Regions from separate parts of the Shewanella sp. 553 genome, predicted to be linked through region 4. Evidence: predicted binding sites of a transcription regulator. Region 4 holds the regulator's gene; each other region holds the start of a gene.

Evidence for each region. Region 4 encodes sigma-54, which starts transcription at its own class of promoters, with help from an activator protein. Its sites were predicted from a motif close to GTTGGCACGNNNNTNGNNT; they were not measured.
Region 1: a site for sigma-54 is predicted at 3,228-3,246, ahead of AC5YBZ_RS08350 (YccF domain-containing protein). Genes of this name have one in related genera too.
Region 2: a site for sigma-54 is predicted at 2,515-2,533, ahead of AC5YBZ_RS05505 (flagellar assembly protein T N-terminal domain-containing protein). Genes of this name have one in related genera too.
Region 3: a site for sigma-54 is predicted at 2,082-2,100, ahead of AC5YBZ_RS11590 (DUF3192 domain-containing protein). Genes of this name have one in related genera too.

Annotation. Positions count from the first base shown of each region.
Region 1 covers NZ_CM181701.1:1,839,520-1,846,930, reverse strand. Annotated here, with positions in the region: gene AC5YBZ_RS08370 (hypothetical protein) at 1-90, shown strand, start outside; gene AC5YBZ_RS08365 (chemotaxis protein CheV) at 87-1,031, opposite strand; gene AC5YBZ_RS08360 (hypothetical protein) at 1,772-1,945, shown strand; gene AC5YBZ_RS08355 (pyridoxal-phosphate dependent enzyme) at 2,093-3,013, opposite strand; gene AC5YBZ_RS08350 (YccF domain-containing protein) at 3,452-3,862, shown strand; gene AC5YBZ_RS08345 (PGPGW domain-containing protein) at 3,900-4,130, shown strand; gene AC5YBZ_RS08340 (DUF6508 domain-containing protein) at 4,261-4,617, opposite strand; gene AC5YBZ_RS08335 (LysR family transcriptional regulator) at 4,894-5,793, opposite strand; gene AC5YBZ_RS08330 (homogentisate 1,2-dioxygenase) at 5,970-7,136, shown strand; gene hppD (4-hydroxyphenylpyruvate dioxygenase) at 7,233-7,411, shown strand, end outside.
Region 2 covers NZ_CM181701.1:1,231,289-1,238,699, reverse strand. Annotated here, with positions in the region: gene flgM (flagellar biosynthesis anti-sigma factor FlgM) at 26-349, shown strand; gene AC5YBZ_RS05520 (flagella synthesis protein FlgN) at 356-781, shown strand; gene AC5YBZ_RS05515 (LPP20 family lipoprotein) at 976-1,422, opposite strand; gene AC5YBZ_RS05510 (FlgO family outer membrane protein) at 1,419-2,042, opposite strand; gene AC5YBZ_RS05505 (flagellar assembly protein T N-terminal domain-containing protein) at 2,648-3,805, shown strand; tRNA gene AC5YBZ_RS05500 (tRNA-Arg) at 3,883-3,958, shown strand; gene AC5YBZ_RS05495 (motility associated factor glycosyltransferase family protein) at 4,464-5,759, shown strand; gene AC5YBZ_RS05490 (hypothetical protein) at 5,759-6,022, shown strand; gene pseI (pseudaminic acid synthase) at 6,179-7,234, opposite strand; gene AC5YBZ_RS05480 (HAD family hydrolase) at 7,224-7,411, opposite strand, start outside.
Region 3 covers NZ_CM181701.1:2,599,523-2,606,933, reverse strand. Annotated here, with positions in the region: gene queF (NADPH-dependent 7-cyano-7-deazaguanine reductase QueF) at 1-45, opposite strand, end outside; gene syd (SecY-interacting protein) at 106-768, shown strand; gene AC5YBZ_RS11600 (Zn-ribbon-containing protein) at 883-1,656, opposite strand; gene AC5YBZ_RS11595 (hypothetical protein) at 1,656-1,991, opposite strand; gene AC5YBZ_RS11590 (DUF3192 domain-containing protein) at 2,107-2,511, shown strand; gene AC5YBZ_RS11585 (DUF2789 domain-containing protein) at 2,653-2,883, opposite strand; gene AC5YBZ_RS11580 (GNAT family N-acetyltransferase) at 3,156-3,806, shown strand; gene AC5YBZ_RS11575 (Mpo1-like protein) at 3,799-4,113, shown strand; gene AC5YBZ_RS11570 (DUF3301 domain-containing protein) at 5,501-5,890, opposite strand; gene AC5YBZ_RS11565 (DUF3549 family protein) at 5,887-6,900, opposite strand; gene AC5YBZ_RS11560 (YqcC family protein) at 7,050-7,370, shown strand; gene truC (tRNA pseudouridine(65) synthase TruC) at 7,393-7,411, shown strand, end outside.
Region 4 covers NZ_CM181701.1:490,867-498,277, reverse strand. Annotated here, with positions in the region: gene lptC (LPS export ABC transporter periplasmic protein LptC) at 1-392, shown strand, start outside; gene lptA (lipopolysaccharide transport periplasmic protein LptA) at 379-918, shown strand; gene lptB (LPS export ABC transporter ATP-binding protein) at 915-1,646, shown strand; gene AC5YBZ_RS02310 (RNA polymerase factor sigma-54) at 1,778-3,262, shown strand; gene hpf (ribosome hibernation promoting factor) at 3,293-3,580, shown strand; gene ptsN (PTS IIA-like nitrogen regulatory protein PtsN) at 3,583-4,026, shown strand; gene rapZ (RNase adapter RapZ) at 4,023-4,877, shown strand; gene AC5YBZ_RS02290 (HPr family phosphocarrier protein) at 4,864-5,139, shown strand; gene mgtE (magnesium transporter) at 5,247-6,614, shown strand; gene AC5YBZ_RS02280 (FG-GAP repeat domain-containing protein) at 6,688-7,411, opposite strand, start outside.

The DNA.
Region 1 (7,411 bases), 1.3 Mb from region 4:
GTAAGAGTCTGCCGCCTTAATATCGTTAGTACTAAAGCCGTCAAACGGCAAATCTTGGCTGACATCGCCAGCCAAGAAACTCAAGTTTAAGCCTCGACTAACTGCCTGAGACGGTCTTGCACCACACCGACCAATAAATCCGGCTGGAACTTTGAAATAAATTGATTACAGCCCACCTTTTCGACCATAGCATGATTAAAACTACCACTGAGTGACGTATTGAGGGTGATGAATAATTCCTGCATGCGTTTGTCATTACGTATCTCATGGGTGAGCCGGTAACCGTCCATTTCAGGCATTTCTGCATCGGTTATCAACATCAAAATCTCATCGTAAACGTTAATACCTTCATCACACCAGGTTTGCAACAACTTCAGCGCTTGCAAACCGTCGGATACCTCTATCACCTCGATACCCAAGGGCATTAAGGTCTCTTTAATTTGCCGCCTAGCCGTTGAGGAGTCATCGGCAATTAAAATCTTACGCCCGACCATATTCTCAACCAATGACTCATCTAACACGCCATCCGATAGGGTGATATCGTAATGGATGATCTCAGCCAGCACCTTTTCTACATCGATAATCGACACTAATTGTGTTCCACCATCGACCTCAATTTTAGTAATAGCGGTTAAATAACTGTTGCTGCCCGCGGTTTTAGGTGGCGGCATAATGTCGCCCCAAGTCATATTAATGATATGCTCAACCTTACCCACCATAAAACCTTGCACGCTGCGGTTATATTCAGTAATGATTAAGTTTGCCTCAAGGTTCTCTGCCATCGGCTGAAAGCCAATCGCTCGACGTAAATCGATCACTGGAATGGACACCCCGCGGATATTGGCCACACCTTTAATACTGTCGTGGCTACCGGGTAGATGGCTCAAGGCCGGTAGTTTCACCACCTCTTTAACTTTGAAGACATTAATGGCGAACAACTGGGTGGCATTAATACGGAACAATAAGAGCTCTAATCGATTTTCACCCACCAATTTTGTTCTTTGATCAACTGAATCTAACACCTTAGCCATACATCTTCCCGTTACTGCTTTTAAATGTGTGTATCTTAATTTGGTGTTGATTATAACCCGTATAGCCGGATTTAGAATCACCTTAAGCCATTGAAGCTCACATGTTATCTATATTTTTGATCGCATCTTCACCACTTAACCTTCTAAAACAAATTAAGCTGACTGTTTTCGCCGCCACAATGTTACTACCCTGTTACTCCAGTAACACTTGCAACATTAAACGCAGACAGTCACATAGAAATCATTCACTAATAAAATAAATCATTATAAAACAATAGGTAAATCAAGCCCACTCTAGTAAAAGCACAAGACCAGATACCAATAGCGGTGTATAACAGGCATATTCTCGAAGAAGATAAGCCTAATGAATAAATAAAACGCTAATAATGATTGTAATATGTTGACAAAAGTTAACTTGTCGATATACTCGCTCAATTGAACTTCCTGCCCCATTTGCTTGTGTAGCTCGACCCATCCGTCTTCGCATCCAACAAAATCAGCAGCATCTCTTACGTCATACTCTTGTCATCAAATGATGGTTAACTGTATGCGTTAATTAAGTCAATATTGTGATCTGTCTAACAAGAATAAAATAGATAGCCCGCAGCAAGGACTTGATTAGTAATAAAGAAATGGATAGTCTCAGTAACTTAGAATTCATCTTTCGCTAAAGCTAAGGATATTTTTATTATTAAATTTCAACTGCTAAACAAGCAGTCATCATTAAAGGAGTATGGCCAATGTCGTACAATATGAACGGTCAAGAGATCACGGTTAATTTTCCAGTGGCCTCTATATCATCAAATAAAACCTCTATCGCATTTACTGATAGAGCTGGTAAAAATAGACAAACCTTTTCTAAACGTACCGAAGCGTTACAGTTTATGAAATGGTTACTTTCAAGCAATAAATAAACCTCACGCTATTCGATACACCTCCTCTCATCGTATCGAAGGTTGCTAACGCAACAAGTAGGATTGACATCATTCGTCAACGACTCAGCACACTTCATTTGGCCTAGGTTGTATCACTTTCACAGATACTGACCTAGCCAAGTGATGCTAACCCCCATATTTTCGCCTATATCTCGGCAACATAGACTCATTCCCTAGCAACCCACCTTGATGTAGATAGAGCACCTTTTGCTTTGGATTATTTTCAAGATAGTGCAGTAATACTAGCCAACCCAGTGGATCGTAGAGTAACTCAAATTCCATCCCTGCTTGCTTAAGCTTTTGCCATACTTGAAAAAACTCGGGATAGAGCTTACCAAAATGGTAACGCTTATTCGGACTTAAAATTTGAGGAAACATTGACTCATCATCGACAAGCATTCGCCATTGCAGCTTAAGGTAATCATCACCGCCAACAACTGAGCACGTTTTAACTTGAATGCTATTATCGAGTTCGCTAAAGCTCTTATGTAAAAATAAGGCTGTGGTCCCCGTCCCTGACGGTAAGAAAACCACGAGTTCACTTAACTGCTGGGCCTGTTTCCACGCTATTATTTCACGTGCTAATTGCCGCACTCCAGACTCGGCATACTGACAGCGCCCACCTTCTGGAATAAACAACAGATCATCACGACCCGGTAATACGCATTGCTCGATATAACTGGCGCAATCGAGATCAGCCCTATCATGACACTGACTTAAATCGATAATATTGGCGCCATTTTGCAGCGCTGCACGGTAATTACCCAGTGGATGCGTAAGCAGATAGCTGGCTATATGATCCACATAAAACTCTAATTGCCACCCCTTAAGCTTAGCCAGCGCTGACATCGAATAAAGTGAGTTCGCCTGAGGGGAGCCATATCCAACTAAAGTGGAGATGTCGGGGAAATCCTGCTGGAGAAAATAGGCAAATTTTCGTGCCTTATTACCAGAAAATGCCGGGTGGAGCAAATCATCACGTTTGACATAAACATCATGCCCATCAACATCAAGGGTATGCACAGGAGTCTGAGTCAGTTGTATCATAAGCAGTTCAAAGACAAAGAAATCCATTTTACACTGACTGATACACCTTGACTAACTTCAATCTCAAGTACCTTAGGGACTCAATCGCCCGGCACTCTAGATAACATGATTTGTCCCCCCACTATTAGTTAGCCTGATGGGCTAAACAGTAGTAAAAAAAACCATCTATGATTGTAATAAAAACTAAAAGTTAATAATAAACAGCAGCTTAAGTATTGGCACGATTATCGCTTGATTGCGTTTATAGATGATTAACACTTACTGACAGAGAGTGAGTGAGTGAGGCGCTTAGCCCGTACTGGCGATCGTCACCATCAGAAGTTGCTATTCATCAAGGTACATTTTAATTAACAACAGATATTCAAAAACCGATGTTTTGAACACTTTAGCTCGGCATTAAATCGATAGCATAAGTGAAAATAATAATAGGAGCGCTCAATGACCGTCATTCGTTTACTACTCAATATTGCATGGTTCATCTTAGGGGGATTGGTGATGGGGTTAGCCTGGTGGTTAGCAGGCCTACTCTGTTTTATCAGCATTATTGGCATTCCCTTTGGACGCGCCTGCTTTGTGATTGGCGAAATGGCTTTTTGGCCCTTTGGTCAAGAGAGCCACAACCGTAAATCGCTGACAGGCGTTGAGGATCTGGGTACCGGTTCACTGGGTATGATAGGCAATGTCATCTGGTTTATATTATTTGGTTTCTGGTTAGCAATAGGCCACCTGGCCCACGCACTGGCTTTATTTGTCAGTATTATTGGCATTCCATTTGGGATCCAGCATTTAAAACTGGCCATACTCAGCCTAACGCCGATAGGTCAAACCATCAAAGCTAAAGCCACTTAAACCAACATGTTGATCACTATTTGCGGAGTAATAATTAATGGATAACCAATTACATAAAATAGCTATCACCATGATAGGAGGTATCTTAGTATTGCTTGGTGCTGTGCTAATAATACTGCCAGGCCCTGCATGGCTACTACTGCCTATAGGATTAGCAGTATTGAGTATTGAATACCCATGGGCAAGGCGTTGGCTCAAACTGAGTCAACGCCAGATGAAACAATCGGCACTTTGGTTAGATAAACGCTGGGCCAATAGAAAGGGTTAACACAGTGATAACGCGCAGTAATTAGTTGCTGCGCGTTATTCATTATCAGTACAGTCAGATTGCTAAACGTCATTGCCCCGACAAGCAATTGAGCAGAAGTCTATAAACTAATGAGTTTAAATTAATTTAACTAGCGTTGTTGACCATCTGCCACCTGAGTAAGTCGCTCTAAAATAGCTAATAACACCCCTTGGTGATGCATATTGTCGAGCAAGCCTGTGCTAAAGCGCTCAAGACGCGTCATAGCGGTCAACAATAACTGACACTCTTGCAAACTAGCATCACCAATATATTCGGGTCTATCGATAAGATGGCTATTTTGATACCAATCACTCCAGTCTAATCGCTCCAGTAACAGACCACACTCTTGCAACTGCTCAGTAAAGTCATGCAGTTTACTGCTACACACAAGGTGTTCTCCTTGGGTAAAATGCTTAGCATACTCTGCATATAATGCAGCGATTTGTACTGACATAATATCACTCATACCGACCTCCTAAAGCGAAATGTCAGAACACGTGACCAACAATGTGGCGCGTAGCACTGAACTAACGAAAAAAGAGATAAGCACGTCACCTATACCAACGAATGGGGGACTAGGCTAATTCAACGCAGCTGTACCATGGCTTAACGGCTAATAATTAGTCTGGCTGATAGATCATAATTCGAGAGGCTAGCGCCGCTCAAGAGGTGATAGTCATATTAATGGACGCTCAAGTTTCACTGGCAAATTGATTAAAGCAGTCGCTGCTGATATAAGCTATTAGAGCGAGTCTTGATACAATGCAAACTCCTGTAAAATCAAATCGGTAAATAGACTACCAGCCCGACCTAAAGGCCGCTCCATGGTGGAGACAAGTTGCGGAGTAAAGCTGTAACGGCTGGCGCCGACAAAGTCCACTTCCACTAATGCTCCCGAGGCCAACTCGGTTTGAATCAAAAATTCAGGCATCCACCCAAAACCTAAACCCATCTGCAGCGCATTTTTCTTCATAATAAAACCTGATAAATAAAACACCTTATCGCCACCAAACTGTAATTGGTCACTGTGGTGCACACTGGGGGATGAATCTTGAATGGTGAGCTCGACATACTGCAATAACTCAAATAAGGCCACTTGTTGCATCGCGGCAAGTGGATGCTCGCGGGAGACCACCAGCAAACTGTTAATGACCGGCAAAGGTTGAGGGCAATAGTTAGGGCCTGAGCGATAGTCCTTCACCAGCATAAGATCGGCAGCGTCACGCTCAAACCTGTGTTGCACCCCACCCAAAAATTCAACATTAAGCTGGATCTTAGTGGGAATATTCTGCTCAGCCACTTGCTTAAGCGCGCGCATTATCGGCTCCATGGGTAATGAGCCATCGACCACCAATTCCAATGTCGGCTCCCAGCCTTGACTAAATCGGCTGGCTAAATGCTCAATATTGCCCAAATACTGCAGCAACCTTTGGCCCTCGGCCAACATAACCTTGCCTTCTGCGGTTAATTCGGCTCGATACTTATCGCGACAAAAAAGCTTTACACCTAAGTGTTGCTCTAGTTTTTTTACCTGATAGCTCACTGCCGATTGCGCCTTATGTAAACGTTCTGCCGCCTTGGCAAAGCTGCCCTCTTCGACCAGTACTTCGAGTACCTTAAATGCTTCAATATCAATTTTCATCAGCCTTCCAAAGCGTAAAGCAAATACAACCATCTAAATATTGGATTGAGTTAAGCTATTTATTATTCTTTTTTTTGTTAATGCGAGCAACTAAATTGATAACTCGATCACAAAAAACGCGTTCACCACAATAACAACAAGATCTGTGTGCAGGTAAAGCACTGAGGAAGAACATTATGCCGTTTTATGTCAAGCAGGGGCAGATCCCACACAAGCGTCACATCACCTTTAAAAAAGACAATGGTGAGCTTTATCGTGAAGAGCTGTTTTCTACCCACGGCTTTGCCAATATTTACTCTAATAAATATCACCATAATATGCCCACTAAAGCATTAACGGTGGCGCCATATGACTTAAACCACGGCGATACCTGGCAAGACCCACTGATCCAAAACTACAAACTTGACTCGAAGCAAGTGGATTGCCAAGGCCACTTTTTTTCCGCCCGTAATAAGATTTTTTTCAATCATGATGTGGCGATCTATACCGCCAAAGTCACCCAAGATACCGACGAGTTTTATCGAAATGCCTATGCCGACGAGGTGGTGTTTATTCATGAAGGGCAAGGCACGCTTTACAGCGAATATGGCACCATTAGTGTCAATAAATGGGATTATCTGGTGATCCCGCGAGGCACCACCTACCAACTTAAATTTACCGATTTGGATAATGTCCGCCTGTTGGTGATTGAGTCCTTTTCCATGGTGGAAGTCCCCAAACATTTTCGTAACGAATATGGTCAACTGACCGAATCGGCGCCCTATTGCGAGCGCGATATTCGGGTGCCAACCTTGCAAGATGCCACAGTAGAGCAAGGAACATTTCCCTTGGTGTCTAAATTTGGCGAGCGCTACCAGATAACTGAGCTGCAATGGCACCCATTTGACTTAGTCGGCTGGGATGGCTGTGTTTACCCATGGGCGTTTAACATCCAAGATTACGCGCCAAAAGTGGGGCAAATTCACCTGCCGCCCTCTGAGCATTTAGTCTTTAGTGGCCATAATTTTGTCATCTGTAATTTTGTGCCGCGCCCTTATGATTTTCATCCCCAGTCGATCCCGGCACCTTATTACCACAACAATATTGACAGTGACGAGGTGCTCTATTATGTCGACGGCGACTTCATGAGCCGAACTGGCATTGAGGCCGGTTACCTGACGTTGCATCAAAAAGGGGTACCACATGGTCCCCAACCGGGACGCACCGAAGCCTCCATTGGCAAAACTGAAACCTATGAATATGCCGTTATGGTCGATACGTTCGCCCCACTACAACTCACCCAGCACGTACAAACCTGTATGAGCCCAGATTACAACCGCTCGTGGATAGAAGAAAAACAATAACCACACATCGGCAGTCAAGCTGCCAACACCCAACACAACTCAGGCCGATGGAGCAATACACCGCGGCGAGATAACATATTGAACGAGGACATTGACATGGCAAGCGAACAAAATCCCCTAGGACTATTAGGTATCGAATTTACAGAATTTTGCACGCCTGACAGTGAGTTTATGCATCAGGTATTTATCGATTTTGGTTTCTCTAAGTTAAAAAAACATCAGCAGAAAGAGATTTTTTACTACAAACAAAATGACATCAATTTCCTGTTAAATAA
Region 2 (7,411 bases), 740 kb from region 4:
TCACTAAGTAACGTTGGAACCTATTATGGCTATAGACATAAAGCATGTAAATACAAGCACGAACAATCGAGTCACGTCGCCATCAACCGATAAGTCATCGGCTAAAACTGGCCTGGTATCGCCCGAAACCACTACGGCTAAAACCGTAAAAAGTGACTCGGTATCGATAACTCCTCAGGCGCAGCAACTGCAAAGTGCTCAGGCAAAATTAAACAACTTACCTGAAATCGATACTAAAAAAGTCGAACAGATAAAAGCGGCTATTGCTGAAGGTCGCTATAAGATTGATGCCGACAAACTGGCCAGTAATATTGCGCAGTTTGAAAATGAACTAAAGGATCTTGGCTAAGCTGATATGAACTCAATAATCGACATCATCGCCAATCAACATACGTTATTAAACGACTTAAAACGCCTTATCGAAGCAGAGAAAGCGGCACTCATAGCACAAAGTGCCGATGAGTTGCTAACGCTGGCCGCAGATAAAGCTAAGTTGTTAGATGAGATCAAAGCGGTCGATGTACGATTATCAGAGCACCCCGACAGCGGTAAACTCAGTAGCGATCTTAAGCTGCAAAAATTAGTCGATATAACCAAACAAGTGTTAGCCCAATGTAAGACGCTTAACGCGCAAAATGCTACATTAATCGAACACAGCATGGCCAGTATCAATCGCTTCTCTCAAGCCTTGCAAGCCAGTCGAAACGCATCCAGTCTTACCTACGATGGTAAAGGCAAAACCTCAACGATTTCGACCTTAGGCAATAACCTTAAAGCTTAGGCACTTAATCACAGCGTAGTGTTATCTTGATTCAGCATCGCGCCTAGCTCATGCACCTCGCTTTCGCTACGCAATGACCCAATCTAAAAAACACAACCAAGAGACACAAAAAAGCCTCTAAAATAGAGGCTTTAATATTGCGCAATACATTAAGTCGCTCAATTAAAATGGAGCTCCGTTAAAAGGAAACTCTCTTAGAAGTAAGTCACTTGCTTCACTTTTTGTGGACGATTTTGCTGTTGGTACAAGGCCCACACTTGAGAAAAATCAAGTTCCAGCTCAGTCACATAATGCTCACCCGCCGGGTAACTCTTAACCACTCTGGCGCCGCGTATCACCCCGGTCACCGAAGCTTGAATATTATCATCAGACAACATCCAATCCCTGACTTGGCTCGACGCAGATAACTGCTGGCCGTATACCTGCTCAGCTAACTCACGATAAGCCGCGATTTTGGATGCTTGCATCGCCATTAATACCCGTTGCGACTGCTCTTTGGCCGGTTGTGTCGCTAAGGGGGCGTAGCCGATAGCGGTTAACTTAGGAAACTGCTCAGGCGCTTCTGTTTCCCACTGAATATATCTATCTTGGGAAGCGCAGCCACTTAGCGTCAGCAGTATTGCCATTAACCAGATTCTCATTGCAGCTCTCCTACCATTTGCATGTTACCCTGCCCCTGCATGCTGTGACGGATCAACAAGCCTTGCTTAGACTCCACCCGCTCAGACGCCCTAAGATAACCAGGCAATTCAGCCAAGGTGACACTCGCCGAAGCAACTGATACCACACGATTATTGGTTACATTCACAATACGACTATTGACCACCAGCTCATCAAGCGACAGATTCATGGTCGACACCAAAACATGCTCCACTGGCAAATCGTCCGCAAGTTTACGCCAATCACGACTCAATATAAAATCACCACTGTCGGTCACGCGCACACTTTGTGCCACATTGAGATCGACCAAATTAAATTGATGATCATGCATAGCAGCAATTAAACCTTGCTGTAATTGTAACCCCAAGGGATTAGTGCCACTTAAATTGCCTAACAACACTGGCGTTGTCACCAATAACGGATGCTTAGGTGTGAGTTGATCGTTTTGCCTGATCAGTTCATTAGCCAATTGTTGGCTTAGGTGTAGCACTGCCGATTGAGCAGGCAAAGTATTGCCGCTTGCCAATGACGGCGCAGCAGGCTCATTGCTCGCACATCCCCCCAATAGTAATAAAGATGACAAAAATATCGCTGTACGCATTGCTCTGTCCTGTATAACGCTAAGCAAGGCTTAGCCGGAAAAAATGCACATATAACATGCCGTTTCAATATGAACGCAAGGGCTTGATCGCCGCCCATCTAAGTTAACCGCTAACGATTTAACTGTTGACTTAACCTTTGACGGCGCTGATGCATTAACATCACAACCCGGTCGATACTGACGCAGACGATAACTTTGATTATCGCTATGTCACACGACAAATTCGCGGCGCGTTCGACTGGCATAAATTTAAAATGCAAATTATGAGCCAATAGCTAAGTGCTAACCTAATTACTTATATGGCTATTATGGCATACTAAGTATCTCAGGCATCAGCAATCGCTGTGAGCGCGATAAGACAATAATCAACGCCAAGGTCATAGCAATAGTCACTATGGTTTCCCACCCTATATCGGCCTCAACACGCCAACCTTTAACCCCATTAAGCAAGCAATCGTGCCACAGAGTACATACGGGCATGTATATTGCTTGCTATGATGCCATCTGGCTAATATCGCCCAACAACCGCAAATACTGTCATCATTTTGGCAGTTAATAACGCAGGTTGTAGCGTTTACGTTGTTATTATTGAAAGAGACTTTTACATGAATCGGCTAACCATATCCTTGCTACTGCTCGGTTTAACCCATCTTAATGTGTCAGCACAGTGGATTGAAGCACATGGCGAGGCCAACGTGCTCAACAACAATGTCAATCAGGCGCGCGAAGAAGCCATACAACAAGCCTTAAGTGTTATCACCTTGCAATCGGGTGGCCAATTTACCAGCCAGCAACAGACGCAAAATGGTCAACTGGTACAAAGCCGGTTTTCTATGTCGAACCAAGCCAACATTGCGCGAGTCGAACTGCTCAGTGAGCGCATCGAAAACCAACAAATCACAGTGACATTAAGAGCCGATGTTATCGATGGCGCAGAGCAACAGTGCCAAGTGGAACCATTAAAAGCCGCCATTTTAGTGCCACAGGCATCGATTGCCGATCGTGCGCAGCTCAGATACGGCAATATCGGTCAATTTGAACAGGCACTATCACAACGCTTGGGAAACATCATTCAGCAGCGCAGCAATGCCAGCCTTGCCAACGTTCACGCCAACGAACGCCTCGATATTGAGCAATCGTTAGTTGATGTTCGAGGCTACCGTTTGCCCAGTTGGTTGAGCGACATCACCGACAGTCAATATATCCTACTGCCAGCAATCGTCGATATCTCCACCGATCCCGTTGAAGGCGGATTACTAGGTCTTTGGAATAACTATCCACAACGGCAATTTCATCTAAAGCTATCGCTGTATCATGGTATCAGCGGTGAGCAAGTTTGGAGCGAGCTATATCATTCATCAGCCCCATGGGAGTTTGATCGACAAGCCACAGTGCCGGCAAACAGCGCCCGCTTTTGGCATTCCAGCTATGGCCAACATATTGATGCCGTATTAGCACAAGCCAGTGCCGATATCGATAAAGTGCTTAACTGCAGGCCACTACTCGGACAAATTGTGTCTAAGCAAGACAGACGAGTGATCATCAACCTGGGGCGTAACAACGGTATAAAAGTGGGCGACCGTTTTCAAATTGTATTGCAACAAAACTTACCCGATAGGCTCGACAACATGCGCCCAATCGCCGGGGAAACTCGCGCAACGGTCACCATAGATCAAGTCACGCAGCAAAGTGCAACAGCCTTGCTCGAGCCAAAAAATGGGACGCTAAATATACAAGTAAATGACATTGCGATTAAAATTTAGCGGACAAGCGGCCACTAATTAAGCAACTAAATCTAAAGCCTTTTCATCGAGATGAAAAACAGTATAATCAACAGCGTCTCCCTATAGCTCAACAGGATAGAGCAGTCGCCTCCTAAGCGATCGATCGGGGTTCGAGTCCCTGTGGGGAGACCATAAGATAGCCACTAAAATGGTTATCTTATGCATAGGTAAAATAACCATCACTAACCGCCAACATCCTAATACATCCCTCTAGGTTAACAATGGTTTAGTGCCCCTGCGTAGCTAGGTGAATAGGTTAACACTCACGGCTTAGCCTTCGATTTAATCGATATAATCTTATTTAATTAGTGCCATACCAATTCTTGCGGCCATGATCATTTTTAAGCCCAGTGTCTAAGTTTAAATCCTCACACTTGTGGTTAGGGTGCCAAGCGCTGATATGATTTTTGACTAGCTTGCTATCCGCTTTATCATGGATTTTGAGGCGTTTTTAAGGTACTTTAGCCCCATGAAAATAACTGCGTATTACGGCGTGAAAGTAGCGTAATAGTCGCGTAATAGTCGCATGATAAATAATGCTGGTAGCCAAAGTCAGCTTTGTCGTCAACGCTGCGCAATAAACATCAACTTATCTCCATTATTCCTATTTACCTCAACCCTATAAAGGATAGCGTCAATGACTGAGCTGTTTACTGCTAACCTAGAGATCATTAATAAGCGTTGGCCTCTGCTCGCTTCAGCCTTACATGCGGCAAACATTGAACACTTCGATGCTTGTCTCGTTAATGGCAATGAACAAACCATCAGTGTCAATGGTATTCAATTGAGCAGTCGGCATAACCGTATCGCCGAAGCGCAGCTGTTGATTAAACAACTGCCAGCAAACTGCAATGACCTAACGGTTTATGGTGTCGGCATGGGAGATGTCCCCGCCGTCCTAGTGCAGCACCCCAATATAAAAAGCATTCGTATTGGCCTGCTCAATGTCAGCCTGTTTGCCTTATTACTGACTTATACCGATCAGCGCGAATGGTTGAGCGATCCGCGCCTAACGCTGGTGCACCAGCTTCAACAACACCGACTACCGCCCCACTACATTACCGTCACGCCCGAACTCTTATTGAGCAGCGATGACAATGCCAGATTGCGTGACTTATTGGTATTTAACAATAACCTTGATTTTGCCAACAGAAGCCATGGCAATGATGACGCTGAGCTTCAGCAGCGCATGCGGGATAATCTTGCGACCATGCAACAAGATGCCGATGCCGCCACTTTAAGCTTGCAATATGAACCTAATCAAACCTTGGTCATCGCCACTGGCCCCACGCTTGAGCAGCATTACGCTTACCTTAGGGCGCAACGAGCATTACCAGAAGCGACTCGGCCATTGATGATTAGCGTCGACACCGCATTAAAAGCCTTACTCAATGAACAGATTGTTCCCGATATCGTCGTGAGCATAGATCAAAATGTCACGCGTGAATTTTTACCCGATAACGTGCCTGATAACGTGAAACTGGTCTACTTCCCCAAGTCACAGCAAGCAGTGTTACAGTGGTGGCCAGGACAACGTTTTGCAGCCTACTCGCACAGTAAAATCTATGATGAGTTCCACCAGCAATGCCCTAAACTGCGCCTATTTGCCAATGGTAGCGTCATCCATCCGGCCATCGATTTAGCCGTACATTTAAACAGCCAATCGATAACCTTATTTGGTTGTGATTTTAGTTATCCGCATAATAAGACCCACGCCTTTTGGCAAGACGGTAAATTAGGCCCTTCTATCGCCAATGCCAAGCAACATTGGGTGATGAACGGACATGGCGAAAAAGTAGCAACCGATCTGAATTTTCGCGGCTATTTGCTTGCCCTTGAACATTATATTCTCACTAAACCTGAGGTGACTTTTTATAATGCAAGTTTAGATGGTGCCGCCATTGATGGCGCCCAATATCAGGAGTGTAAGTGATGAAAAGTACTGCAACTGACGCCCTTATCCAATTACTGATTACGGCTGCGCATAAGTTTCGCTTAGGCCATGAAGCCGATGGCTCACATGACTTTGCTCAGTGCATCGACCTGCTTAAACCCATCTTGCCTGAGTTACAAAATGCCGTAACTGTGGTTGAGTTATTTCGTGAGATGCTGGCGGCGCAGGAGCGCCACGACTGGCTTGCTTTGGCTGACAGCCTCGAATATGACTTGCCCTTACTGCTGCAATCCGCGCAGTAACACATGATGGCGATGAATCAGGCGTAACAAGCTTAAACGGCTTTTTAAAACTTGTTAAGCCCCTCAATTGAGGGGCTTAACAAGTTTTAAAAGCCATATTACCCAGTAGTATTATTGGCGTTTAAGCGGTTTGCATTGAGTCACTTGAGTAAGCGATTACTCAGCGTCTGCAATATGCTCCCACGACAGCGGCGTGCCTTTAGCGTGTGAACCACGAAACCTTTTACCTAATAATTGTTCAAGATACTTGGGGTGTAAGCCAAATCCCGGTCTGACCGAGCGAACATTATCCAGAGAGATCACACTGCCATCGACTACATCTTGAGTAATAAACAGTGAGCGCGAAAACTGCCTTAATTTGGTGAGCTTAGGCGATAATGAATAATTAACCGTTCCGAGTGCTTTTTCGGTATCCCTAATGGTTGTGACTAGGGTGGTAAATTCTTGCGGATCGAGAGAGAAGTCGGCATCTGGGCCGCCTAACAGCTTATCTAAAATAAAATGTTTCTCCACTACACGTGCGCCCAGAGCAACCGCGGCGGCCACCACTGTGGTGCCCAGCGTATGATCAGACAGGCCAACTTCACAACCAAACGTGCTGCGAATATTTGGAATGGTATTAAGATCCACTTCATCTAATGGCGTTGGATAAGCCGAGGTACATTTTAAAATGATGATGTCATTGTTACCCGCCTTACGACAGGTTTCTACGGCAAGTTCAATATCAGCAAGTCGTGCAATCCCCGTAGAGATAATGATTGGCTTGTGTTGACGAGCCACATAATCAATCAGAGGAATATCGGTGATTTCTGCCGATGCTATCTTGTATGCTGGCACATCTAAATCGGCTAAAAAATCAACCGCGGTTGGGTCGAACGGCGAAGAGAAACAGATCAACCCTAACTGCTTAGCGTAGTCCATTATCTCTTGGTGCCACTCCCACGGGGTAAAGGCTTTTTGGTACAAGGAATATAAGGTTTCACCGTCCCACAGAGTCCCATGGTTCACCTTAAAGTGGTCACTATCGCAGTCAAGCGTTAAGGTGTCGGCGGTATAGGTTTGCAATTTAATGGCATCGGCTCCGGCATCTTTAGCCGCTTTGACCGTGGCTAAGGCAACATCTAACTGTTGGTTATGATTGGCCGACAGCTCAGCAATGATAAACGTTGGCTGATCTAGACCAATCTTTTTGCCCGCAATATTAATACTCATAATGTTCCTCAAAAATCGTTTTTAACGAAGTCCCACGACAACGTGCGCTATAGCCACTCAAATCATCTAACCGACTAAACCGTCCCTGCAATACCCTAACGGTATCGACTCCTAATAACACACCTGGCTGAATATCATGGCTGGGATTATCACCAATAATCACAGTATCCTCGATAT
Region 3 (7,411 bases), 1.9 Mb from region 4:
TGCAAGGGCGGGAGCATCACTGTATGGGTCATGAACTGGTGTCATCGAGTGGATTTCCATGTCAAAATAGCCTTACATTATACTCAAATTTTGGACTGCTGCTAAGTGTCTTCTTTACCTGCTTTAGATAATTTTTTTGACGTTTACCACCAAAGTTATATTGAAAAGCTAGCTGAACCGCCTAGATATTACCCTGAAGGTGAAGATTCTGAGTGCATTTTAAGCGAAGATAAAGCCCATGTGGTGAATCGTCCAGAGGTTGCTGTGCGTTGGCTGGCTGTTGAGCGGCAATCCCCCGGCGGCTTTAATAATATTGAACATGCCTTAGAGTTGAGCCTGCATCACAGCATAAATGCCTTTTATGGGGCTTACTATGCGGCGCCGTTAATGTTTGATTCTGCCTGGGGGCAAGGCGAACTGCTACAGGTGTGGAACCATCAAGATTTTGAATATTTACAGCAAAACTTGATTGGGCATTTAATGATGAAGCAAAAATTGAAACAGAGTCCCACCTGGTTTATTGGTGTGCTTAACGAAGGCGATCAGATGTTGGTGGTCGATAATAATGACGGCAGTGTCTGGCTGGAGATCCCTGGGCAGGTGCCTCATCAACGGTTAGCCGAGAGTTTAAATGAGTTTATCGATGCGTTATCTCCCAGAGTATGCCCGCCGGTTAAGCATATTGAAGAGTCTCTGCCCGAGCTTGACCATCCGGGGATATGGCAGCGGATTAAAACCATGTGGGCCAATCTCAGAGGTAAAAGCTAAAGGTTTATGTTGCAGGCTAACGTTAACAGTACTGCTAAGTCAATCTGGCTCATCAATGTATGCCCCATTGATGAGCCTGTTGAGGTGAGTTCACTAAAGCTATTTTTTAAATAGTTAAAGGTGATCCCATGAGATGTTAGAGACAATACGGCAGTCATCACACCGAAAGTGGAACATATCTAATAAGGGCTCATCGAGTAACCAGTCTTGATTGCCACAGCGCGGGCATGGCCGGTGTTGCTCAGACGCTAAACTTTCGCCCCCAACGCGATATAAGTAATAGTAGGTGGGGATGTGTGTTATGTATTCAACGCGGCCGCGCAGATCCCAACCTCGTCTAAACAGGTCGCTGTCGCTCGAGGTTAACTCTTCAAGTGCGGCAAATTCGGCTTTGGTGGCCGCAGCCATCTGCAGTTCATCACAGGCTTGCCATTCAGTTTGCCATTTAATGATACGTTTATGATCGCCATTAAAGGTGGCTGGGATCTGGTATAGCGGGATAGGTTGTAAGGTATCACCGTTGCGAAGTGGGGAGCACATATGCACGTAACTGGTGTAAATTAGCTGCCAACTGGGCGTCTCTGTACTGGTCACTTCTGAATTGATATCTTGGCCGATATACTTTTCGCGAGGGTGCAACAGTTTTGCTTCGGTCAGCTGAGCTAAGGCGTGCTCGACCCATGGGCTATTATAGCGTTTTGCTAGGCTGCTTTTTTCTGGCATCAGCAGACGTACGCGAAATTCCCCGTCATTAAATGCCACGGCAAATTCGCGCCCAAGGACTTGGCCGTTAGCACGGTAAGCTTCGAGAAGCCCATTGATAGCCTGTTCTGCTGCGGTGATGGTGGTGTTATCGAAGCATTCAAATCTTAATTCCACGACGTGCATTAATGGTTATCTCGCTGTGTGAGTTTGGCTTCTAGGGCGGAGATCCTATTGATTAACTCCTGTTGCTGTTGTGTTAAGGCATGCACTTGTTGCTGCAATTGCGCTAAGGCGGTCTCGGCACTGGCGGACTGCTCTACCACGGCGGGCAGGTGATAGCTTGCATCAAGCGCCGCCACTTCTTCCTTAGATAACGCCTTAAAACGTTGTATGCCTTGAATGAGCACTGGCATAGGCAATGCGTTTCCCAGCTTTGATTTTATCAGTGCCAGACTAGGTGTCTTGCCGGAGTCGACAATCGCTTTTGCCACTGCAACGACCTGTTCGATCGGAGTCATAATGAGTGAAATTCCTTACTTTTTAGCAATTATGGTATCCATTAAAAGAACCGACCAAATAAAAAACATTATTATTCATATAGATAGTTGTTTGGCATGCACTTTGCTGTAATTAATGTCGATTATAATAGATAAACAGGGAGTTAAAGTGAAAACAAAATTACTGAGTTTGATTATTTTGACAGCATCAACCATTGGAATGTCAGGTTGTGTGATCAATATTGGCGACGAAGAGGGCGGCTGGGATAAGGGCCATAGCTGGCAAGCCACGCAAGCACAAAATCGGGAAAATTTGTCGAAGTTGGCCATCGGCATGAATAGAGAGCAAGTGATTTCACTAATGGGCACGGCTGATTTTACTGAAGCCTATGTTAAACAAGGCCAAGAGGTCGCCATACTCTATTATCGTACCCAGCGCATCAGAGGAGATGGTACGACTACTAAAGATGAATGTACGCCGATAGTCTTAGCCGATAACAAGGTTACTGGTTGGGGCGATGCGGCCTATGCTAACCTCTAAGCATGGCTACTCAGTTAAAGGGTTAATCATCTTGATCCCGCTATACGTCACATGGCGAAATGATAAAGGCCATAACGACTATTAGACACTTGGCTCGTTATACGATATCGAGCCAAGTCTATCTACTCTTTACCTGCAAGTTTATGCTCTTAACTGCGCATCTAGCTGATCGATCACCTCTGTCCACTGCGCATCTTCTTCGAGTGATTCTTTAATAAAATGGCGTTGAGATGGGTTCCAAAAGTCGGCGTTAGCAATATGGATATTGTCTGCCATTTTGTGTTGCGCAATAAAGTCTGCTATCGCCTGATCGCTATTAGGTAGTCCTAGCTGTGCAAATAAACTATTGAGATTGGGTGTAGTGATATCCATTTTGGGCTCCTTAATTAATATCGAATCAGTTCATTGAGTATGGAACAAAATGATTAAGTTACTGAAATATTATGAACCTGTTTGTCAGTACCCTATGCACTGTAGCCTGCAGCGCGTAATCAGTATGCCAGTAAATTATCTACTGAAAATTTTTATTACATTTCGAAGTGGATGCAGATATTAGTCAGATTAGGCGGACAAAGATTATGCTTTGCACTAATTAACACTTTTGTTACATTGGAAAGGTTGACCGCTAATTTGGACATTCAGAAATGAATAGCAAAGCCCCCATACAGACCCTCAATGGCTATAAGGCTGTATATTTAACCGCTGAAGATCTTCGCATCGCCGCTTCCATCTTATATAACGCTTACCATGATGATGCTTTTTTTATGGCCGCTTTATATCAAGGCGACAAAGCGCAATATGAACAAAAGTTGCGCGGGGCAATTCGCGAAGAATTACATACATTGTGGCAAGAAGAGCAAGCGTTAATTGGCCTGTTTGATGATCAAAGACTTGTTGGGTTAGTGTGTATTGTGACTCAGCAAGTGCCTCTGGGTGAAGCACGATATTGGCATTGGCGACTAAAAATGTTAATCAGTACTGGCTGGCGCTCAACTCAAGCGTTAATGAACAAAGAAGACTCCATTCTAGAACACTTACCCAGTACTCATTGTGGTATCTTGCAATTTATTGCGTTGACACCAACAGAACAAAATAAAGGCTTAGGAGTGTGGTTAGTCGAGGCGGTGATTAGTTGGTGTGATGAACAACCAAAGCTTGATGGCATTGGTGTGTTTGTAACCGAAGATAAACATGCTCATCTGTTTTCCAAACTGGGGTTTGCCGCAATAGAAAGCTTGGATATCGACGGTGTAGAGGGCGAACTGTTATTTTATCGCAGCGCCGAAAGTGAATAAGCCTTTACACCGTTTTAGCGATTTTTACCCGTTTTATTTATCACAACATCAGCATCCTATGTGTCGTGCGCTGCATTATGTTGGTAGTACTTTGGTATTACTATTAATCGCCTTAGCAATCTCACTGGGTAACGTTTGGGTGTTATTACTGCTTCCTATTGTGGGCTATGGTCCAGCTTGGCTAGGACACTATGCTTTTGAGCATAATCGCCCCGCGACGTTTACTCACCCAATATACAGTTTTTTGGCAGATTGGCTGATGTTTACGCAGTGGGTAAAATCGTTATATAAAATTAAACCCAAATAACAAGAATAGCTTGGGCTAATGGCTTTTATCGAGCGAATTGCTTTGTGGCGGTTAACTCCTTATCTCTCATCTAGATGTAAGAGATCTCTTACAATGATGTGAGTGATTAACTTTTTCATTGAGTGTTTTATGGGGTTTTTACATAGTAAGCTTTTATAAAACAATGGCTTAAATTATATTTTTTTGCAGGTTATCCCTAGCATGTTGAGTATGATTGTTTTTATCATCGTACGCTAGAACAAAGCTTGGCCTTATAATAACCGCAGTTAAGGAATTGAGCTTAAGTCACACCTTAAATGACTTCAGGATGAAGTGCTTGGGACATGGTGATGGATGGAGTCAGGATGCACTCTAGTGACATGGGATGTGACAATAAGGAATAACGACTTAAGTCTTTAGTACAAGGATTGTCTTGCTGGATGCACCAATGCTTAATGGAATGAGCGGTTCAGTTAAACGGAATAATTGAACTCAGGAAAAACAGCTAGGATGTTAAAGGATCTGTTTGGAGCTGGCAGGATGCCGCAGCATTAGGGATGAAGCAGGGAGCAGTGTGATAGCAGGAAGGCTAACAAAAGTATACTAGGCGCACTTTTTAGTGCGCCTTTTTCTTTGGTTAAATATAGGCCTGCTCTCGTCATTGCATGTTGGCCTTCTCGAGTTAACAGCTGCTATGTTGTTAACATTTATTGGTGTATAAACCCACATCTGCTCGTGATCTTGTGAGCTATCTCTTACAACAGCGTAAGACTTTGGGGAGTTACCACTAGATAAAAACTCATCTTTGATTTTAATTTTCAATTTTTTCATACGGTTATTAACGGTTTGGCTGGTTAAGATAGCTTGTTATGGCAATGCTAATGGTTATTACCGGTCAAAATATTTCTCGGTGTTTTACAATTGATCGTGTTCAAGGATGAATGCTTATGGACAATGAATCAGGATGATTCAGTGCTGTTAGGATTGATAGCATACTAGGAGTGGCAAGGATGTAGCGCTCAGGATGAGTGCAAGCAGACTAAGGAAGGCCGAATATTCATGGATGAACGCGCTCTGCCTAGGATGGCAGTAGACACGGAGTGTGTAGCAAGGAAGCACAAGGACGACAAAGGACATGCTTAAGGAGTAAGCAAACTTGGTAAAAGGATGACCAAGTAAAGGGACAGTACGTCAAGTACAAGGATGCAAGGGATACAGGGAAGAGGCAAGGAGCAATTCGAACCCATGGATGGTGCAGGGAGCACAGGCATAGCAGGATAGCTTAGCGAAAGACACAAGGCGCGACTCTTTATTGAGCCGCGCTTTTTTTTTTGGAGACTTTCACATATCGCCTGGATTGAGTTCAGCTTCGCATTATCTTTTTTGAGCCTGTTTTATAGGCTTAGTGCTATTTACAGCCATTGGGTTTACAGCCGCCACGACTACCGCAACCGCCGCCAATAGAGCCGCTGGCTTGTGGTGCATCTAACCATTCGGGTTCAGGAAATATTGGCCACTGAATTTTTTGGATCTTTTTTCCATGCATCCAGATAGTTGCTTGATATTGATTGAGGCCGTCGGTACTAAAATCCAATAGAAACTTAGCTTTCCATGTGAGACCACTATTACCGCCTATGCTGGGGCGAGCCGATTCCATGGCGATAGCCAAAAACTGCACTCGTTGTTTTTTGCATTCGCTACTGGCAAACAAACGGCTTACTTCAGCCATCTGTCTTAATTGCCAGAAAAAGGCGGCAATGATCACGAGCGCCGCAATCAATAAAAAGTCTGTCATCATGCTTTCGTTACCTTAAATAATCCACCAATTGCGGCAGACAGTACTGTGCTGCGATTAGGATTACGGAGTTCCATTAATAGCTCGGCTCTAATCGCTGGAATAGCTACGATATCAGCAAAAATTTGGTTAAAGAAGTGTTGATCTTGTTTTGCAAGGGCTTCGAGATAAAGAGTGCGGGTCTGATCGTCTTTTAGGGCCATCCAATTGCGAGCGGCAATGGTAATTAGTGTCTCTTTATCTAAACGGTCGTGCTGAGCAAAGTAGTGAATGGCTTTTTGAGAATATTTAGCTTGAGATGCTAAAGCGCGCATAAAGTAGAGTTTATGTTCAGCCTTTACGCTATAGAGTTTCTCCAGTAAGCGCTCTGCAAATTCGGCAGAAAGGGTTAAATGTTCTAATTGCTGACATATAGCGATTTGTACCTCTATGGCACCGTGCTCTAAAGCGTTTTCAATCTGAGTTTGGTGATCGAGTTCATCGGCGTGAACACAAATATCGGCAATCCCTTGCAAACCCACATCTTGCCAGCGGCTGGTATCCACTTGGCCGGAGAGGTATTGATAGGCAAATTCATATTGCGCAGAAGCCACTTGGCCGAGCTGCTTTCTCACTAGAGCATTAAACAGCGCCAGCTTTTCGGCGCTAGGCTTAAAGGCGAAAGGGTGATTGGCCAGTCTATTTTGTTGCTCTTCAGATATGGGCTGGGTGGGATCGCTGCCCAACGCCTCAAGCACCATACTAATAAATTGGGTTCTTGGCGCAGGAGAGAGCAAGCCTCGCTCATCAAGAGGGAGTTTTAAAAACCAGATGTAATACTGTTTTGATGCGTCCCAAAAAACCAATGCAAATTGAGCATGGCCTTGAATAGGTGAAGGGTAAGGCGTTGCTAGCTGCTCAATTTGGGAAAATGCTAACTTATCGATATGTTGTACCCGGCGGCCTAGATCATAGATTTCGAATTGAGAGTTGGCCGTGGTTAAAAATTGGGTGAGAGTGGTGATTTCAGTCATGAGTTAGAATGCCGTTACATGTGAGGACTAGATTTCAATGACCGTTATTATAGGGAGAACTCTACCGAGATGGTATAATTTGGCGCAAAATAGCCAAGATATCCGTCACTAGAGACAAGATCCATCGTCAATGATGCTAGGAAATTACAATGTTGTACCGGTTTACCCAAAAGCAATTAGCTCTCATTACGCAGGAACTAAAAGCGCAGGCGTTATGGGCTGATGAGCCACCGTCAGCGCAGGCCATGGCCGATCCTACGCCGTTTGCTTGTGAGTCAATGCCATTTGAGCATTGGCTGCAATTTATTTTTATTCCCAAGATGAATGAGCTTGTGGCCCAGCGAGCTCCTTTGCCAACTAATATTGCGCTAGCACCGATGGCTGAATACGTATGGCAGCACCGCATTGAGCTGCGAACGTTAATTAGCATTATTAATCAATTAGATGAGTGTTTAAGTGAACCAAGATAATCCAATAGTCGATCCGCAAGCGATGCTCTGTGATGAAACCT
Region 4 (7,411 bases):
AACTTAATAGCCGCGTCTCGGCTAGCCATATGGAACACTATGCCGAGCGTAATATGACCTATTTTACCCAGCCTACTTATCTGGTCTATCCCGATAACGGCGATGCTCAGTGGCGGTTGCGCTCGGCTCGGGGTACATTAGACAAAGACAGTGGCAAAGTCATCTTGGAAAATAATGTCATTATTGATGCCATTAGCCCTGAAGAGCCCATCCAAACCATAGAAACCAACTACATGGAATTGGACCTCAACACCATGATCATGACATCCGATCAAACCATTCGGATCACCGGTAACGATTTTTTGATTACCGGAAAAGGCTTATATGCCGACCTCAATGCACAAAAAGTACGACTGACGAGCCAGGTAGAAGGAACATATGAAACTAAATAATCTTATTCTTGCAGGCCTGTTAACCATGGTTAGCCTGCAGAGTGCGGCGAATGAAACCGACCTGCTGCAAGAGGTTAAGATTTCAGCCGCAAGCCAAGAAGCTGATATTAAAAATAATCAGATTATCTTCAATGGCCCAGTAGAGGTGACTCAAGGCTCCATTAAAATTTTAGCCGATGAATTACGCGCCTTTACCAAAGAAAATAGTAGCGGCAAAATCTTAGTGGCAAAGGGTAAGCCAGCCACTTATACACAGGTGATGGAAAATGGTCGTCCAGCGTCAGCCAGCGCCAATGAGATCCGCTATGAACTGTCGACCCGCACTCTAACCCTAATTGGTAATGCCACCCTCGAACAAGAAGGTAGCCAAGTCACAGGTAATCAAATTCGCTACAACATTGAGCAGCAACAGTTGATAGCCGAAAGTACGGGTAGCGATCGCGTTATCACCATCATTCAACCCGAAAGTTACCAAGACAACAGCAAAAGTCAGCCCCAAGAACAGCCCAAGCAGGAAAAGCAATGACAGAGATGACGCTAAAAGCGGTTAACTTAGCCAAAAGCTACAAAAGCCGCGCCGTGGTACAAGATGTCAGCTTAACCGTACGCACAGGGCAAATCGTCGGCTTGCTAGGGCCTAATGGCGCAGGTAAAACCACCACCTTTTACATGGTGGTCGGTCTAGTCCAGAGTGACAAGGGACGTATTTTTATTGACGATGACGATCTCACTTTAGATCCTATGCATTTGCGCGCCCGCAAAGGGATTGGCTATCTACCGCAAGAAGCCAGTATTTTTCGGAAATTATCGGTACGCGATAATATTATGGCGGTATTACAAACCCGACGCGAGCTCAGTAACGATGCGCGCGAAGAGGAGTTGGAGCACCTGCTAGAAGAGTTTCATATTACTCACATCCGCGATAGTCAGGGGATGGCACTGTCCGGTGGCGAACGTCGTCGCGTCGAAATCGCCCGAGCATTAGCCGCCAATCCTAAGTTTATTTTGCTTGATGAACCCTTCGCCGGGGTCGATCCCATTTCGGTTATCGACATCAAAAAGATTATTGAGCAACTGAAAAATCGTGGCCTTGGCGTACTGATCACCGACCACAACGTACGTGAAACATTGGATGTGTGTGAAAAAGCCTACATTGTCAGTCACGGTAATTTGATTGCCGAAGGAACACCCGATGAGATCTTAGATAACCAACAAGTTCGAGCGGTGTACTTAGGAGAACAATTCAAGCTATAGTTAACGTTATTAGCGCTCAAGGTAAAAGGCTAAACCGCTCTTACCTTGTTAAGTAGATCATTCGCCTTAGCGGTTTAATACCAGAGGCAGCTTTCTCACTTTAGAATTAGAAACAAGGGAATAGCAGTACGATGAAAGCGTCACTTCAGCTCAAAATGGGTCAGCATTTAACCATGACGCCCCAGTTGCAACAGGCCATTCGTCTGTTGCAACTCTCGTCATTGGAATTGCAGCAAGAGATCCAGCAAGCATTAGAGTCTAACCCTCTACTCGAGTTAGACGAGGAGCAAGAAGGCGCCAATATCGACTCAGAACAAGAGCGTAATGACAACTTCGACACCGATTACAATGAGCAACTGCAAGTCGACTCGAGTGAAGACAATTCAAGCTTAGAAACCTCCGATGCACTCAATCAAGACTCTATGCCCGATGAGCTTCCCGTCGACACCACATGGGATGAGGTCTATACCGCCTCACCCAACTCCAGCTCTGGTGCCATGCGCGACGATGACATGCCCTTTCAAGGGGAAACCAGCGAAGGCTTGTATGAACACCTCGAATGGCAAAAAAACCTCACGCCCTTTTCTGACAACGATCTTGCTATCGCCACCGCCATCATTGACGCCATAGACGAGCGCGGCTACTTGACGCAAACGTGCGACGATATTCTCGAAGCCATGGGCGATCCTGAAATCGAACTCGACGAAATTGAAGCGGTATTAAAACGGGTACAACATTTCGATCCTATCGGGATTGGTGCCAGAGACCTCAGCGAATGCCTGATGATCCAACTGGCCCAATACAACCCCGACACCCCGCATATCGACAACGCCAGACTCTTGATCCGTGATTACTTAGATCTTATCGCCGGACGAGACTTTCGCCTATTGATGCGTAAGACCAAGCTGAAAGAGGATGACCTGCGTGAGGCCATAGCGCTAATTCAAACCCTCAATCCGCGCCCGGGGCTGGCCATTACTGCCAGTCGCGACGAATACGTGATCCCCGATGTCACAGTTAGCAAGAAAAAAGGTCGCTGGGTGGTCGAGCTTAATCCCGATAGTATGCCTAAGATTAATGTAAACCAACATTATGCCTCGATGGCACGCAGCACCAAAAACCAAGCCGATGGCCAGTTTATTCGTGGTCACTTGCAAGAAGCTAAATGGTTTCTAAAAAGTTTAGAGAGCCGCAACGATACCTTGCTTAAGGTCACCAACTGCATTGTCGATTTCCAGCAAGGTTTTTTCGAGTTTGGTGAAGAAGCGATGAAACCTATGGTGCTTAATGATATTGCCGAAGCGGTCGAGATGCATGAATCGACCATCTCGCGGGTCACTACCCAAAAGTATATGCACACGCCAAGAGGGATTTTTGAGCTGAAATACTTTTTCTCCAGCCATGTCGGGACCGACGATGGTGGTGAATGCTCTTCTACTGCGATCCGCGCTTTTATTAAGAAGCTAGTCGCCGCAGAAAATCAAAAGAAACCCTTAAGTGACAGTAAGATGGCACAACTGCTGGCAGAGCAAGGTATCCAAGTCGCTCGACGCACGATTGCAAAATATCGTGAGGCGATGTTGATACCGCCGTCAAATCAACGTAAAAGCTTATAATCAACAACTGGAAACCGGAGGAATCACTTTATGCAAATAAATCTGACTGGGCACCACATCGAGATCACCCAATCTCTGCGCAACTATGTTGAAGAAAAGTTTACAAAGCTTGAACGGCATTTCGATCAGATCAATAATGTCCATGTGATATTAAATGTCGAAAAATTGATGCAAAAAGTTGAAGCAAAGTTACATCTCCGTGGTGGGGAAGTATTTGCAACATCAGAGCACGCGGACATGTATGCCGCGATAGATTCCCTGATCGATAAATTAGATCGTCAGGTCATTAAACACAAAGAGAAGCTAATAAAGCATTAACGATGGAACTTAGTACCATCCTGCGGCCGGAGTGCACAACCTGCGCCACTCCGGGCAGTAAGAAAAAGGTACTGGAACTTATCAGCGACTTGGCCGCTGTCCAGTACCCCACCCTTTCCTCTCAAGAGATTTTTGAAAGCCTTTTGGCGAGAGAGAAAATGGGCAGCACAGGTATAGGCAATGGTATCGCGATCCCTCACGGACGGCTGACGAATATTGAGAAGCCAGTCGCCGTATTGATTAAATGTGCTGAGCCAATCGCATTCGATGCAATTGATAATCAGCCCGTCGATATCCTCTTTGCATTATTGGTTCCTTCAGAGCAATGCGAACAGCACCTTAGCACCCTCGCCGCGATGGCAGAGAAATTAAGTGATAAAGCCATCATCAAACAGCTAAGAAAAACCCACGACGAGGCAGAATTGTATCAGGTGATCACCCAATGAAATTGGTAATGGTATCTGGGCGATCAGGCTCAGGAAAATCGGTAGTCCTTAGGGTACTGGAAGATCTGGGTTATTACTGTGTCGATAATCTGCCACTACAGATGATGGACTCACTGCTCAGTCAGCTCAAAGGTCGAAATGAACTCGTAGCCATAAGCGTCGATGTGCGCAACATGCCCAGCGAGGACATTCAGCTGGAGAAGCAGCTAGCTAATCTCCCTAAAGATACCGAAATACTGAGTTTCTTCTTAAACTCATCTGACGATGTGTTACTTAAACGCTACAGTGAAACCCGCAGGTTACATCCACTGTCACGCTCAAAAGCCTCTCTCAAAGAAGCCATTCAACTTGAAGGCAAAATGCTCGAGCCTATCTCTAAGATGGTCGATCACTACATCGACACCTCTACCCTTAACATCTATGATTTAAGCGATAAGGTACGCGAGATCTTACTAGGCACAGTAGACAAGGAGTTAGTGATTAACTTTGAGTCATTTGGCTTTAAATACGGTATGCCAAGTGAAGCAGACTTTATGTTTGACGTGCGTTTTCTGCCCAATCCCCACTGGGAAACGGAGTTACGCCCGCTGACGGGTCTCGACCAACCAGTGCAGCAGTTTTTAAGTCAGCAGCCGCTAGTAAATAAGTTTATTTGGCAGATAGAAAATCTATTCGAAACGTGGCTGCCACACCTTGAGCGCAATAACCGTAGCTACTTAACGATCGCCATTGGTTGTACCGGCGGCCAACATCGCTCGGTGTATGTGACCGATCAACTGGCCAAGCTGTTCAATAAAGGGAAACATAAGGTACAGGCGCGCCACAGAGAACTTCAGCATGAACAAGCTTGAACGCCAATTAACCATCTGCAACAAGCTGGGGTTGCATGCGCGAGCCGCCACCAAACTGGCGGTATTGGCCGCTCAGTTTGATGCCCAAGTCACCTTAATTCAAGGTGACAAGCAAGCTTCAGCCGCCAGTGTGCTTGGGCTATTAATGCTAGAAACCGGCTTTGGTAAAACTATTACCATCACCAGTGAAGGCCAAGATGCCCAAGCGGCACTCGATGCCATTAGCGCACTGATTGACGCAAAATTCGAAGAAGCCGTATAATCGCCCCACCTCGAGCCTAAACGGCTCATCTCATTCTATAATTATCCCGAGTTCAGGTTACTTAGCCAATAACCTATGTCGCCGCGCCATTTTTCCAAGGGGAAGTCATGCCGATCGAAGTGTTAGATAATGAAACTACAGATCAACGTTTACAGCAGCTGACGCAAGCCCTGAGCAGCGGTATGTTTGTCCATGTGCGTAGTATGCTGCACGACATGGCGGCCTCGGATATCGCCTTTATTTTAGAGTCCTCTCCACCGCGTGCGCGGCAAGTATTATGGCAACTTATCGATCAAGCCCATACGGGTGAGATACTCGATGAACTCAGTGAAGAGCTCAAAGATCAATTTATTAGCCAGATGAGCCCTGAGCGCGTAGCAAAAGCGGCCGAAAATATGGATACCGACGACCTGGCCTACATACTGCGTAGCCTGCCAGACAGCGTATTCAATCAAGTACTGCAATCGATGCGCAGCCAAGATAGGGCGCGAGTCGAACAGGCTCTGTCATACCCAGAAGACACCGCCGGCAGCTTAATGAACACAGATACGGTGACCCTAAGGCCAGATGTGAATGTCGACGTGATCCTGCGTTACCTGCGTATTCGTGGTGAATTACCAGAAGCCACCGATACCCTATATGTGGTTGACAAGCACGACAGCCTGCTTGGTGGCGTAGCGATCGCCGATCTGCTCACCTGCGATCCGAATGCATCGGTGCGCGACATCATGAACCAAGAGCTCGAAGGGATCCCTGTGGGTATGCACGACAGTGAAGTCGCGCAGCTATTTGAACGCCACGACTGGGTATCGGCACCTGTGGTCGATGAAAAAACCAATAAACTGCTTGGGCGGATCACCATAGATGACGTTGTCGATGTGATCCGTGAAGATGCTGAGCATTCGATGATGGGGATGGCCGGAATGGATGATGAGACCGACACCTTCGGCCCGGTCCTTAAGAGTACCTTTCGGCGCTCACTCTGGCTGACGATTAATCTATTTGCCGCACTGTTAGCGGCGTCGGTGAGCAATATGTTTGAAGGCACCATAGAACAATTTGCTACCATTGCGGTATTAATGACCATAGTGCCCAGCATGGGCGGAGTGGCTGGTAACCAAACCTTAGCTTTAGTGATCCGCGGTATCGCACTAGGACAGATAGGTCAAAGTAACTCACGTTGGTTAGTTGGCAAGGAGTTAGCGATCGGCTTTCTTAATGGCCTGCTCTGGTCTATTTTGGTGTTTGCTGCCGTTTGGCTATGGAAAGACGATGTCGCCCTAGGCGCTTTAATTGGCGGCGCCATGTTAATCAACATGACGGTGGCTGGATTTGCTGGCGCCACTATCCCGCTACTGCTTAAAAAGCTCAATGTCGACCCTGCGCTGGCGGGTGGCATGGTGCTGACCACTGTCACCGATGTAATAGGCTTATTTGCTTTTTTAGGCTTGGCCACCCTCTACTTACTGCACTAGCTTGTTAGGCACCGCTCGTGGTGTAATGGCTTAAGCGGTGCCATTAGCTTCTTTGCTGAGTGTTCAACCCTGGCTATTGCGCCATAATCACCATCAATTGCTGTTGCAGTGCCTGACTGTCTTCGCGGCCATATTTAATGATTAGCTCATCTTTCCCGTCATGATTAAGATCGCTCACGCTGAGCATCTCACCATCGCGGGGCAGCTGTAGTTTAAGAGTTTCATCGTTGCGATTAAACAGGCTGTCACTCGGCTCGCCTAAATACACCGTGAGTGCCTGCTCGCCACCAGAGAGCAAGAGATCTTGATAGCCATCGCCGTCAATATCGGCAAAAGTCACCACAGGTTGCCCCGTTTGCCCCGAAGTTAAACTAAAGCTTAGCTCCACCTCTTTGGTAATATTAGGTTTACTGGCAAAGCGGCTAGTGGCATCACTTTTAAATAAGTGTACATCTTGATCAATGCTCCCCGACACGAGCGCACCGATGATCTGCGACACACCAATATCGAAGCCCGACACCAGCACTTCATCAACCTTATCATTATCGATATCCACCAGCTCAAAACCCGTTAAGGTACCCTCGGCGCGGATCACACTGCTAGGCACCTTGGCAAACTGCAGCTTGTCTTTTATTTTACTGCCTAGGTAAATTTCATAATCGTTAACCCGATCCAGCACTCCTGAACTCTTGGTATAGCGCACCACCATATCTGCCAGACCATCATGGTTAATGTCGCCCAAATGTTCGACCTTTCGATAGACTAAATTACTTTGATCCAGCGCCTCACCATAAGCA